Regions from separate parts of the Paenibacillus sp. FSL R5-0908 genome, predicted to be linked through region 1. Evidence: a T-box and tRNA genes for the amino acid it is inferred to sense, from the RefSeq annotation. Region 1 holds a T-box; the other holds one or more tRNA genes.

Region 1 (6,551 bases):
CTGTTGTTAATAATGTTCTTTACATAACGCTGATACGAATCCAAATCAACTTCACCAGCAGCATTGAACGGGGTGACCACGGGGACATAAACTCCATAAATCTGTTGTTCTGTAAGCATAAATTATCGGCCTCCAAAATATTTTAATTCCTCTACATACACTTTACCATGGAAAGTAGCATCGTCGTTAGCTATAATAAATGATATGGATCATCAAAAATATTGATGTTAGGGTGAGGTAATGGATTTAACCTATTTACGAACCTTCCGCGAGGTGGCTAAACGTCAGAGCTTTACGCGAGCTGCTGAAGAATTGGGATATGCACAATCAAGTGTGACGATGCAGATACAGAAGATAGAGAAGGAATATGGAGTACCTTTAATAGAAAGGCATGGCCGTCAGCTGCGGCTTACCCCTCCAGGAGAAGAGTTATTGAAGCTGTTCGTGGAGATTTTGGATTTGTATGATCGTTCAAAAGAAACCATCGCCCAGCAAATCGGAGGAACGATAACTATTGGGACGATAGATTCTTTAGCGGCCTTTTATTTACCTCCTTACCTGCAGCAGCTAAGGACTAAATTTCCGAAGCTGGATATTCATCTGCAAACGATGCAGGAAGCTAATCTTCTTGCCAAAATAAAAGATGGCGAAGTAGATCTAGGCTTAATGTTGGATCGCACCACTGCGGATTCCATCCTTGAGCGTACGATCGTCAGAGATGAGCCACTTGTATTGATAGCCCCCATTCATCATCCGCTTGCCCAGATGGATACGGTAACCCTACACGATCTGAATAACTGTGAACTAATAGTCTCGGAGGAAAGCTGTATTTACCGCAGTCTGTTCGAGAATTTGTTAAAAGAGCACGGGATCATCTTCCGCATAGGTTTTGAGCTTTCGAATCTGGAGGCCATCAAACGTTGTGTAATGAATGGTCTTGGAATTGCTTTGTTACCAAAAATCGTGGCAGAGGAAGAAATTGAACGAGGAAGCTTGGCGGAGCTGTCCTTTATTCATCCCGAAATTCACTTTGATCTGCAGCTTCTGATGCACCCTAAGAAGTGGAAATCACAACCGCTGCAATTTTTAATCCAAATGTTGCTTGCAAATCATTAATTTATTCCCATCAGGATCTTTCACAACAAACCAATGCTCATCTTGAATTTCAGTTACTAGCTCTACACCGAGAGCCTTCACATAATTGAAAGAGGCTTGCAAATCATCGGTCAGTAACAAAAAAGCTGGTGTTGTAATGGGCGGTGTTCCTTCAGGTTCTAAGCCGCCCCACAACGGCATCGTATCCAGGATGATTCCAGTGTTTCCCTGCATAGGCAGCGGGCATAAATGACCGTTCATGATCTTACAATCTGTCTCTGGAAGCCCCAGGACTTGGCAATACCAGCGACGGGATTTTTCAATATCATGTACGGGAATGAATACACTGCCAATTAAGTTCTTTACGGGGCTTTTTATTGTGGAATTTAAAGCGGACATCGCTTGTTCATTCATTTAAAGACCTCCCAAATCCGAAATGGATAAACCTTTATTTGGAAATTATGTATCTAATCTATTTAAATCATACAATCAATAGGATTGCAAGGGAATTGTAAATGGTTTTATTTTCATATGAAAGTAGCCAAAAAATTTGACATTGAAAATCAGTTTATGTTATATAAAAAGAAGAATTAGCACTCATCTAAGAAGAGTGCTAATCACGGAATGATGAATAATAAGGTTATTTTGAAAGGAGATTTATTTATTCATGGCCAAAAAAGAGTTTAAAGCCGAATCGAAAAGATTGCTGGAAATGATGATTAACTCCATTTATACACAACGGGAAATATTCCTGCGTGAGCTGATTTCCAATGCAAGTGATGCGATTGATAAGATCTATTACAAAGCATTAGCTGATGAAGGCCTGGTCTTCAATAAAGAGGATTATTATATTAAAGTGACCGCCGATAAGGCGAACAGAACCTTGACGATTTCCGATACAGGTATCGGGATGACACAAGAGGAGTTAGAGAATAACTTAGGTACAATCGCGAAGAGTGGATCTCTTGCTTTTAAGAAAGAGAACGAAGCTAAAGATGGCCACAACATCATCGGGCAGTTCGGGGTGGGCTTCTACGCTGCGTTCATGGTGGCTGATGACGTTATAGTGATCAGTAAAGCATTAGGCAGTGACGAGGCCTTTAAATGGGAGTCTAAGGGCGCTGACGGCTATACCATCGAGACTGTCGAGAAGGATTCTGTCGGCACTGATGTGATTTTGAAGATTAAAGAGAATACGGAAGAAGATCAATATGATGAATATTTGGAAGAATATCGCCTGAAATCCATCATTAAAAAATACTCCGACTTCATCCGTTTCCCAATCAAAATGGACGTGAAGGAGCAAAAGCCAAAAGAAGGCACGGAGAACGAGTTCGAAGAAGTTGTTCAAGAACAAACCGTAAACAGCATGGTGCCAATCTGGCGCAAGAACAAAAGCGAGCTTACTACAGAAGATTACGATAACTTCTATGCAGAGAAACGTTACGGCTTCGATAAGCCGCTTAAACATATTCATATCAGTGCTGATGGTGCTGTAGTGTACAATGCAATCCTGTTCATCCCAGAAAATACGCCGTTTGACTATTACACAAAGGAATATGAAAAAGGACTTGAGCTCTATTCCAACGGTGTGCTGATCATGAACAAATGTGCGGATCTGCTGCCTGATTACTTCAGTTTTGTAAAAGGTATGGTGGACTCAGAGGATCTTTCCTTGAACATTTCCAGAGAGATGCTCCAGCATGACCGTCAGCTGACTCTGATCGCTAAGAACATTAAGAACAAGGTAAAAAGCCAACTGCAAAGCCTGCTGAAGGATGAAAGAGAGAAATATGAGCAGTTCTATAATGCTTTTGGCAGACAGCTTAAGTTTGGTGTTTATAACGATTATGGGATGCACAAAGACACCCTTCAAGATTTGCTGATGTTCTACTCCTCTAAGGAGAAGAAGCTGGTTACGCTGGACGAATACGTCTCAAGAATGCCAGAAGATCAGAAGTATATCTACTATGCTTCCGGAGAGTCGATCGACAGAATCGAGAAGCTCCCGCAAACCGAGCTTGTATCGGATAAAGGGTATGAAATTCTCTACTTCACTGATGATATTGATGAATTTGCGATCAAGATGATTCAGTCTTATAAGGAAAAAGAATTTAAATCCGTATCCAGCGGAGATCTGGGGATCGAAGCCGACGAAGCGGACAAGCCAACGGAAGCGGAAGAGAACGAAAACAAGGAGCTTTTTGAAGCGATGAAGGACATCCTGTCCGGCAAAGTGAAAAATGTTAAAGCTTCCAAACGTTTAAAGACTCATCCGGTATGTCTTTCTGCCGAAGGTGAACTGACCATCGAGATGGAGAAAATCCTGAAATCGATGCCGAATGGCCAAGAGGTGCAAGCGGATAAGGTACTCGAAATCAACATCCATCACGAAGTGTTCCAGTCCTTGAAGGCGGCAGCAGAGAACGACAAAGAAAAGCTCGGTTTATATACGAACCTGCTGTACAACCAAGCCCTGTTGATCGAAGGTCTACAGGTTAGTGATCCTGTTCAATTCACCAATGATATTTGCAAAATCATGAAATAATATGAAGTACAGAGACCATCCAATTGTATTATGATTGGGTGGTCTTTTTTATTTCAGCATTTCATTTTGTTGTGCGAAAAAGGTAGTAATCAATTTCAGAGTCATTTTTTGTGCAACTGCTAATCGAATAGATGATTTCACCGTGTGTGCTTTTTTTACTCGTCACTTCGGAGCAGGTATCGGTTCTGACTCCTGTGTTGCTTCCACCGAATGCATCATTAGAGGTATCATAGCTATAATTAATCACGTTACCGTCAAATTTCAAATCCTTAAATATGGGATCGCCTTCATCTGTGTAACTTGTAACGCGTATATTGTCTGCTTTTTTGCTGGAGAGATTCGTTATAAATTGCTCGAATTTATCTAGGTTGTACACTTTTTCAATAGAAACAATATCCCCTCTACTGATGGCTTCTTTGGAAGTATAGGGTTCACTTTTGGGAACAGAATTAACTTTATTATCGGAACAACCCCATACTCCTGCTAGTAAAAGAACAGAGAGTATAAGTAAATTTACTTTTTTCACTGAAGGACCTCCTTGTAACGTTGTAACGTATTTATATAAAAGACGGAGATTAACTGGAAAAGTTACAGTGAGCTTGATGTTTCATATTGACAATAAACTACAAATTGAGTATTATTTTCTGTAACTTGAATATGTAAAAGCAAAGAAGAGAAAGAGTACCACGGCAATTCTTTCAACAGAGAGCTCCGGTCGCTGAAAAGGAGTAAAGAAAACCCTTGGGAATATGGTCTCAGAGCTGCGCATCGAAACCTTATGGGTTGTAGGCTGCGCCGGAACCTGCATCCGTTACAGTGCTAGGGTATAAACGTTAATTAACGTCGTACCTGAAGAGGTAAATGTCATGAGGCATTTATAAAATTAGGTGGTAACACGTGAGTAGAACTCTCGTCCTTTGTGGATGGGAGTTTTTTTGTTGTCTAAAAAAGGAGGAGAAGGTTAATGAGTAATGTGTTTATAGGTGGTGCTTGGCCGTATGCGAATGGATCTTTACATTTGGGGAGATTATCCAGCGTGTTGCCTGGGGATGTGCTGGCACGATATTTTCGCTCCAAAGGGGATAACGTATTATATGTATCAGGCAGTGATTGCCATGGCACACCCGTAGCAGTTCAGGCTGCAAATGAAGGGATTACGCCCGGAGCTTTTGCAAGCAGATATCATGAAGAGTTTCTGAAGTGTTTTGAACAGCTGGGATTTAGTTATGATCTATATACTCGAACGGATCAACCGCAGCATCATAAGGTCGTGCAAGAGTTGTTTACAAAGCTGCTAGAGAATGGTCATTTATATAAAAAAACCATTGCGCAATGTTACTGCGAGGTGGATCAGCGCTTTTTGCCAGACAGATATGTGGAAGGGACTTGTCCGGTATGTGGCCAGCGGGCGCGAGGGGATCAATGTGATTATTGTTCTACGATTCTAGATCCTGCCGATTTGTTAGACAGAGTCTGCAAATTATGTGGGAATACACCAACAGAACGGCCGACAGAACATTATTATCTTAGCTTATCTAATTTTCAGTCTGAATTAACGGAATATGTAGAGGAAGCACAATTTTGGAGAGAAAACGCTATAAAACTGACCAAACGTTATTTACAAGAAGAGCTGCAGGACCGCGCGGTAACAAGAGACTTGTCTTGGGGTGTAGATGTTCCTGTGGCTGGATTTGAAGATAAAAAAATTTATGTTTGGATTGAGGCGGTAAGTGGTTATTTATCAGCCAGTAAGCAGTGGGCTGCACAGTCCGGAGGAAGCTGGGAGGATTTTTGGTTAGAGGAAAAAGGGGAGAATACCGCTTATTATGTGCATGGGAAAGACAATATTCCTTTTCACACCTTAATATGGCCGGCTGTGTTATTAGGAGCAGGGGGTCTGCATTTACCGGACAGGATTATATCTAGCGAATATTTAACCCTTGAAGGGCAGAAGTTCTCCACTAGCCGAAATTGGGCGGTCTGGGTACCTGATATTTTAGAGCGGTATCAGCCAGATTCTGTTCGTTATTTCTTAATTGCCAATGGACCCGAGAAGCGGGACACGGATTTTTCCTGGAGAGAGTTTATTTATAGCCATAATGGAGAGCTGCTTGGAGCATTTGGTAACTTTGTGAATCGTTCTTTGGCTTTTGTAGATAAGTTTTATGAAGGGAAAGTGCCAAATGGGCAATTGGATAAGGGGTGGAAGGACAATATCGACCTCTTGTATTTGGAATCAGGGCGGCTTATTGAGGCTGGGAATCTTAAAGATGCGCTGGAGTATATTTTTTCTTATGTGCGCAAGGCAAACCAGTATTTCGATCTGCAAAAACCTTGGATACAGATAAAAGAGGATCAGGTTTCTTGTGATTCTGCAATATACACATGTGTGCAGATTATTGCGAACTTAGCGAATTTGTTGCATCCGTTTCTACCGTTCTCTTGTGACAAGATCAGGGGGTTCCTATCGTTAGCACTACCGAATTGGCAGCCTTGCTCGGTGCCCCCTTACCAACAGGTTACTGATTTACAATTATTGTTTGAACGAATTGATATTAGCCGTATTAAGGAAGAAGAGGATAGGCTAGATCAACAGCAAGTGAATAAATAGAGCTGGTATTTATCCATTCCTGAAGCTTTCAATAAACTTGGAAGCCAATGATGATAAGTATTTATCCTTAATCCAGACGGCGGCGACCCGTGTGCGTAGTGATTCACTACTGATTTCTTTATAGATCAAATTACTGTTACTCGTTAATTCGAAAGCGGATTTGGGGATGATTCCGATGCCAAGACCAGCGTTTGCCCAGAGCAGTGTTGTCCTAGCATCATCATTCATACAGAAAATCAGCGGATCAAAGCCGTTCTCAAGACATGTTTCCCGGATAAGCTGCTCAAAACGGCGGTA
Region 2 (6,551 bases), 1.8 Mb from region 1:
GGTAACACGCACTGGAGGCCCGAACCCACGTACGTTGAAAAGTGCGGGGATGAGGTGGGGGTAGCGGAGAAATTCCAATCGAACTCGGAGATAGCTGGTTCTCCCCGAAATAGCTTTAGGGCTAGCCTCGGTATAAGAGTAGTGGAGGTAGAGCACTGATTGGGTGCGGGGTCCGCAAGGATTACCAAGCTCAGTCAAACTCCGAATGCCATATACTTATTGCCGGGAGTCAGACAGTGAGTGCTAAGATCCATTGTCAAAAGGGAAACAGCCCAGACCATCAGCTAAGGTCCCCAAGTGTGTGTTAAGTGGGAAAGGATGTGGAGTTGCACAGACAACCAGGATGTTGGCTTAGAAGCAGCCACCATTGAAAGAGTGCGTAATAGCTCACTGGTCGAGTGACTCTGCGCCGAAAATGTAACGGGGCTAAACACACCACCGAAGCTATGGCTAGATGCTTTGCATCTGGGGTAGGGGAGCGTTGTGTAGGGGTTGAAGGTGTACTGAAAAGAGCGCTGGACACTACACAAGTGAGAATGCCGGTATGAGTAACGAAAAGATCAGTGAGAATCTGATCCGCCGAAAGCCCAAGGTTTCCTGAGGAAGGCTCGTCCGCTCAGGGTAAGTCGGGACCTAAGGCGAGGCCGAAAGGCGTAGTCGAAGGACAACAGTTTGAAATTACTGTACCACCGTAATCCGCTATGAGCGATGGGGTGACGCAGGAGGGTAGTGACGCGGACTGATGGATGTCCGTCTAAGCAGTGAGGCTGGTGTGTAGGCAAATCCGCACATCGTTAAGGCTGGGCTGTGATGGGGAGCGAAAATTATAGTAGCGAAGGTCATGATCTCACACTGCCAAGAAAAGCCTCTAGCCAGGAGAAGGTGCCCGTACCGCAAACCGACACAGGTAGGCGAGAAGAGAATTCTAAGGCGCGCGGAAGAACTCTCGTTAAGGAACTCGGCAAAATGACCCCGTAACTTCGGGAGAAGGGGTGCCCCGGTAGTGTGAATAGCACGAGGGGGCCGCAGTGAAAAGGCCCAAGCGACTGTTTAGCAAAAACACAGGTCTGTGCGAAGCCGCAAGGCGAAGTATACGGGCTGACGCCTGCCCGGTGCTGGAAGGTTAAGGGGAGTGGTTAGGGGTAACCCGAAGCTATGAACCGAAGCCCCAGTAAACGGCGGCCGTAACTATAACGGTCCTAAGGTAGCGAAATTCCTTGTCAGGTAAATTCTGACCCGCACGAATGGCGTAACGACTTGGGCGCTGTCTCAACGAGAGATCCGGTGAAATTTTAATACCTGTGAAGATGCAGGTTACCCGCGACAAGACGGAAAGACCCCATGGAGCTTTACTGCAGCTTGATATTGAATTTGGGTACGATCTGTACAGGATAGGTGGGAGCCGTAGAAATCGGAGCGCAAGCTTCGGTGGAGGCGCCGTTGGGATACCACCCTGATCGTATCTAGGTTCTAACCTAGTACCCTTACCGGGTACGGGGACCGTGTCAGGCGGGCAGTTTGACTGGGGCGGTCGCCTCCTAAAGAGTAACGGAGGCGTTCCAAGGTTCCCTCAGAATGGTTGGAAATCATTCGCAGAGTGCAAAGGCATAAGGGAGCTTGACTGCGAGACCTACAAGTCGAGCAGGGACGAAAGTCGGACTTAGTGATCCGGTGGTACCGCATGGAAGGGCCATCGCTCAACGGATAAAAGCTACCCTGGGGATAACAGGCTTATCTCCCCCAAGAGTCCACATCGACGGGGAGGTTTGGCACCTCGATGTCGGCTCATCGCATCCTGGGGCTGAAGTAGGTCCCAAGGGTTGGGCTGTTCGCCCATTAAAGCGGTACGCGAGCTGGGTTCAGAACGTCGTGAGACAGTTCGGTCCCTATCTGTCGTGGGCGCAGGAAATTTGAGAGGAGCTGTCCTTAGTACGAGAGGACCGGGATGGACGTACCGCTGGTGCACCAGTTGTTCCGCCAGGAGCATGGCTGGGTAGCTACGTACGGACGGGATAAGCGCTGAAAGCATCTAAGCGTGAAGCCCCCCTCAAGATGAGATTTCCCAATTAGTAAGACCCCTTGAAGACGACGAGGTAGATAGGTTGGAGGTGGAAGTGCAGCAATGCATGGAGCTGACCAATACTAATCGGTCGAGGGCTTATCCTATACTTAGAATGCAGATTTGTTTCGGATTCAGTTTTCAGGCATCAAGCCTGGTATGAATATTCCCTGATAGCTCAGTTGGTAGAGCACTCGACTGTTAATCGAGTTGTCACAGGTTCGAGTCCTGTTCGGGGAGCCATATGGAGAGGTGTCCGAGTTTGGCCGAAGGAGCACGATTGGAAATCGTGTAGGCGCCACAAGCGTCTCGAGGGTTCGAATCCCTCTCTCTCCGCCACAAATTTTTAATTAGTATGGCCCGTTGGTCAAGGGGTTAAGACACCTCCCTTTCACGGAGGTAACATGGGTTCGAATCCCATACGGGTCACCAAATTTTCACTTGATTTATCCTAGTGGACTTTGGTACAATAACAATTGTTGTTTATGGAGGCTTAGCTCAGCTGGGAGAGCATCTGCCTTACAAGCAGAGGGTCGGGGGTTCGATCCCCTCAGCCTCCACCATAACATTTTCTTACTGACGCGGGGTGGAGCAGCCCGGTAGCTCGTCGGGCTCATAACCCGAAGGCCGCAGGTTCAAATCCTGCCCCCGCAACCAATTAACTTAAGCAATTATATCTTTTGGAACCGTGGTGTAGTTGGCCTAACATGCCTGCCTGTCACGCAGGAGATCGCGGGTTCGAATCCCGTCGGTTCCGCCATTTTCATCATGGCTCGGTAGCTCAGTCGGTAGAGCAGAGGACTGAAAATCCTCGTGTCGGCGGTTCGATTCCGTCCCGAGCCACCATTTATCATCACAAAAGAATGAGTGCCATGCCGGTGTAGCTCAATTGGTAGAGCAACTGACTTGTAATCAGTAGGTTGGGGGTTCAAGTCCTCTCGCCGGCACCATCCTTGGAGGATTAGCGAAGTGGCCAAACGCATCAGACTGTAAATCTGCTCACGTGAGTGTTCGGTGGTTCGAATCCATCATCCTCCACCAGTTTTTAGGGGCATAGTTTAAAGGTAGAACAACGGTCTCCAAAACCGTTGGTGTGGGTTCAATTCCTGCTGCCCCTGCCAAGTTCTTTCTAAAGTTTAATATGGCGGCCGTGGCGAAGGGGTTAACGCACCGGATTGTGGTTCCGGCATTCGTGGGTTCGAGACCCATCGGCCGCCCCATTTACTTTAAAATGAATAATGGCAACAATCTCAACTTAATATGGCGACTGTGGCGAAGGGGTTAACGCACCGGATTGTGGTTCCGGCATTCGTGGGTTCGAGACCCATCAGTCGCCCCATTTTACTTTAAAATGTTATTGGGGATTAGCCAAGCGGTAAGGCAACGGACTTTGACTCCGTCACTCATAGGTTCGAATCCTATATCCCCAGCCATTTTATGCGGACGTGGCTCAGCGGTAGAGCATCGCCTTGCCAAGGCGAGGGTCGCGGGTTCGATTCCCGTCGTCCGCTCCAAAATTTACATGGCGCCATAGCCAAGTGGTAAGGCAAAGCTCTGCAAAAGCTTTATCCCCAGTTCAAATCTGGGTGGCGCCTCCATTTAGTTCATATGTGCCGGCGTGGCGGAATGGCAGACGCGCTCGACTCAAAATCGAGTGGGAAACCGTGGAGGTTCGAGTCCTCTCGCCGGTATCTTAAAAAGGTTTGTAAGAATGCTTTTATAAGCAATCTTACAAACCTTTTTTCTTTATGTTCTTGGGTTTACAGCATTAAGCCGTTGAATAGAGGAGTTTCTCTATATCAACGGCTTTTTTAATCTGATTAGTGATTAACCTGATTGATTATTAATGCGGAATGCTCGCGGGGTAAGACCTATCTCTCGTTTAAACATATTGCAGAATTGGGCATCGTTCACAAAACCTGCAGCAGCGGATACTTCAGAGATTTGCATCTGAGTATGACGTAATAGGGATTTTGCATAATCCAGGCGTTTTAACAGCAAATACCGCAGAGGTGAAGATCCGAAACGTTCTTTAAACAGATGGCGAAAACGATCGTAACTATATCCGGACATTTCTGATAGTGTTTCGACGGACAATTTATGGCGATAATGCTCATTCATATAATTAAGGACATATTGTACTCGGTCTTCTGTTGGGGATTGATATCCAGAGGCACTAAGAAGCCTCATAAGATGGACGGTAATCTCGCTCATTTGTAGGTTTAGAAGCTCAGAGAATCCGTCTTGCTTGCGTGTAAACTCTGCTTTCATTCGCAGCAGGATTTGAAGAACGGTCTGATCTTTATCATCTTCATATACGCCGAGCAGATTACTCATATTAGGGTGTTCCGAGTGGAAGCCTACAAATAATACATTTGCATCCTCACGGTGGTGCTCGTCATGTTTATGATTGGGTGGCACAAGCGCGAAAGAAGAGGAGCGAAAATGGTAACTTCGGGGGCCAACATTGGTTGTCCCTACCCCCTGTAAATAATAGACTAGTTCGTAGCATTCATGCTGGTGTGGAGGGATATAAGTATTTAGCTCATGTGTGGCACTTACAATATATAGAACACGATCCATGATGATCCTCCAATACTTATGTTTTAGCCGAATCGTACAAAACTATGACCGAAATCATATAATTATTTTTAATAATATTTGTTATGATCGTATCAATAAATCCGAAAGTTCGCAACCTGACTGGCCATCTCGTTCGGAAATAAAGCGGATTATTAATAATAATGGTATTTTTATTGCTATTTTTGAGCCTAAACGTTAAATTTATTACTTTTAATGATACTTTATTTGGAAAAAAGAAAATTTCCATTTGAACCGTGAATTATACAATGCGTGAAGATGGGGATTCTGCGGATTACTAACCAACTAAAATTAGGGGTGGAATAGAGTAATGAATAAAAAAGTTCTTTCTTTGTTGTTATTAATGGTGATGGTTCTGGTCACAGCATGTGGGAATAACACGTCCAATAATGGTTCTTCTGCGAATACTGGATCAAACGCTGCTGAGGGTGGAGAAACAGGTTCAGGGGATAAACTGAAGGTTGTATTGCTGATTCCGGGGACACTTGGGGATAAATCATTTTTTGATTCCGCTAATAACGGCTTGCAAAAGGTTAAGGATGAACTAGGTGCAGTAACAAAGGTTGTTGAAATGGGCGTTGATAAAACGAAATGGGAGCCAACATTTAACGATATCGCTTCCGAGGATTGGGATGTAATTATTTCTGGCGGTTCTGAAATTACAGAGATGTTTAATGCAACGGCAGACTTGTATCCAGACAAAAAATTCATTAATTATGATACCGACATCGATGAAGCACCAGATAACATGTATAACATGTCTTATGCGACAAATGAAGTATCTTTCTTGGCAGGTGCCGTAGCAGCATTAGCTACACAATCGGATATGCCGAATGCTACCCCTGAGAATGTGATTGGGTTTGTGGGCGGTATGGATATTCCGGGGATTAATGCTTTCTTGGTCGGTTACATTCAAGGTGCTCAGTACGTTGATCCTGATGTAAAAGTGGCTGTGTCGTACGCTGGTGATTTTGTTAACCCGGCAAAAGGTAAGGAGCTGTCTCTAATTCAATATAACTCCGGCGTGGATGTTATTTTTAACGTGGCTGGGGGTACAGGTCTTGGGATCTTTGACGCAGCTAAAGAGAAGAAAAAATATGCAATCGGTGTAGACTCCGATCAGGCAATGTTGATTAACGATACGGATAGTGAAAAAGCAAATCTAATTGTTACTTCTTCTATTAAAAAGATTGATACGGCTATTCTAGGTGCAGTGAAAAGATTGCAAGAGGGTACGCTAGAAATGGGCAAACGTGATGTGTTGAGCTTTGTAGATGATGGTGTAGGTATTGCTGAGAATGATATTTATAAAAATGTATTCCCGGCTGATCTTCAGGCCAAGGTTGAAGAAGTGAAGCAAAAGCTGATCAATAAAGAAATTAAAGTGGATAATGCGATGGGGATGGAAACCGCAGAGGTAGAAGCTATTCGTAACGCAGTTAAGCCTTAAGCTTTAAACCGTAAGATCAGCTCTATAGAGATAAACCTACAGTTGGAGATTCTTCTAGTCAGGGGAATTCCAGCTGTATATTTTTGCAGACCTCCAAGTTGAAAGGCGTTGAGACCTATGTACAAAGCTCTGCTGGAAATGCGGGGAATTACCAAGGTATATCCCAATGGCGTCGTTGCAAATAAAGACGTGCATTTTTCTTTACGTGAGGGAGAAATACATGCGATTGCAGGTGAGAACGGTGCTGGTAAATCGACTTTAATGAAGATTATGTTTGGCATGGAAGAGCCAAGTGAAGGCGAGATCTATATCAAGGGTGAAAAAGTAAAGCTGCAATCCGCTCAGGACGCCATTGATAGAGGCATCGGCATGGTCCACCAGCATTTCATGTTGGTACCTTCTTTTACGGTGGCAGAGAATATGGTGCTGGGTATGGAGCCG

The links. The T-box of region 1 lies ahead of metG (methionine--tRNA ligase). A T-box ahead of a tRNA ligase gene usually reads a tRNA of that ligase, here a tRNA-Met.
Region 2: it has a tRNA-Met gene. The T-box ahead of metG (methionine--tRNA ligase) is inferred to sense a tRNA for this amino acid. The anticodon was not compared.

What each region holds. Positions count from the first base shown of each region.
Region 1 is NZ_JBBOUV010000001.1:4,574,999-4,581,549, reverse strand. It holds gene dapA (4-hydroxy-tetrahydrodipicolinate synthase) at 1-119, opposite strand, end outside; gene MKZ09_RS20825 (LysR family transcriptional regulator) at 241-1,116, shown strand; gene MKZ09_RS20820 (VOC family protein) at 1,087-1,509, opposite strand; gene htpG (molecular chaperone HtpG) at 1,763-3,643, shown strand; gene MKZ09_RS20810 (DUF4362 domain-containing protein) at 3,705-4,169, opposite strand; T-box leader at 4,303-4,564, shown strand; gene metG (methionine--tRNA ligase) at 4,608-6,254, shown strand; gene MKZ09_RS20800 (LysR family transcriptional regulator) at 6,264-6,551, opposite strand, start outside.
Region 2 is NZ_JBBOUV010000001.1:6,403,051-6,409,601, reverse strand. It holds rRNA gene MKZ09_RS29005 (23S ribosomal RNA) at 1-2,166, shown strand, start outside; tRNA gene MKZ09_RS29000 (tRNA-Asn) at 2,227-2,302, shown strand; tRNA gene MKZ09_RS28995 (tRNA-Ser) at 2,306-2,398, shown strand; tRNA gene MKZ09_RS28990 (tRNA-Glu) at 2,417-2,491, shown strand; tRNA gene MKZ09_RS28985 (tRNA-Val) at 2,547-2,622, shown strand; tRNA gene MKZ09_RS28980 (tRNA-Met) at 2,640-2,716, shown strand; tRNA gene MKZ09_RS28975 (tRNA-Asp) at 2,742-2,819, shown strand; tRNA gene MKZ09_RS28970 (tRNA-Phe) at 2,830-2,905, shown strand; tRNA gene MKZ09_RS28965 (tRNA-Thr) at 2,934-3,009, shown strand; tRNA gene MKZ09_RS28960 (tRNA-Tyr) at 3,015-3,100, shown strand; tRNA gene MKZ09_RS28955 (tRNA-Trp) at 3,107-3,180, shown strand; tRNA gene MKZ09_RS28950 (tRNA-His) at 3,204-3,279, shown strand; tRNA gene MKZ09_RS28945 (tRNA-His) at 3,323-3,398, shown strand; tRNA gene MKZ09_RS28940 (tRNA-Gln) at 3,418-3,492, shown strand; tRNA gene MKZ09_RS28935 (tRNA-Gly) at 3,499-3,573, shown strand; tRNA gene MKZ09_RS28930 (tRNA-Cys) at 3,584-3,657, shown strand; tRNA gene MKZ09_RS28925 (tRNA-Leu) at 3,672-3,750, shown strand; gene MKZ09_RS28920 (AraC family transcriptional regulator) at 3,887-4,642, opposite strand; gene MKZ09_RS28915 (BMP family ABC transporter substrate-binding protein) at 4,971-6,110, shown strand; gene MKZ09_RS28910 (ABC transporter ATP-binding protein) at 6,228-6,551, shown strand, end outside.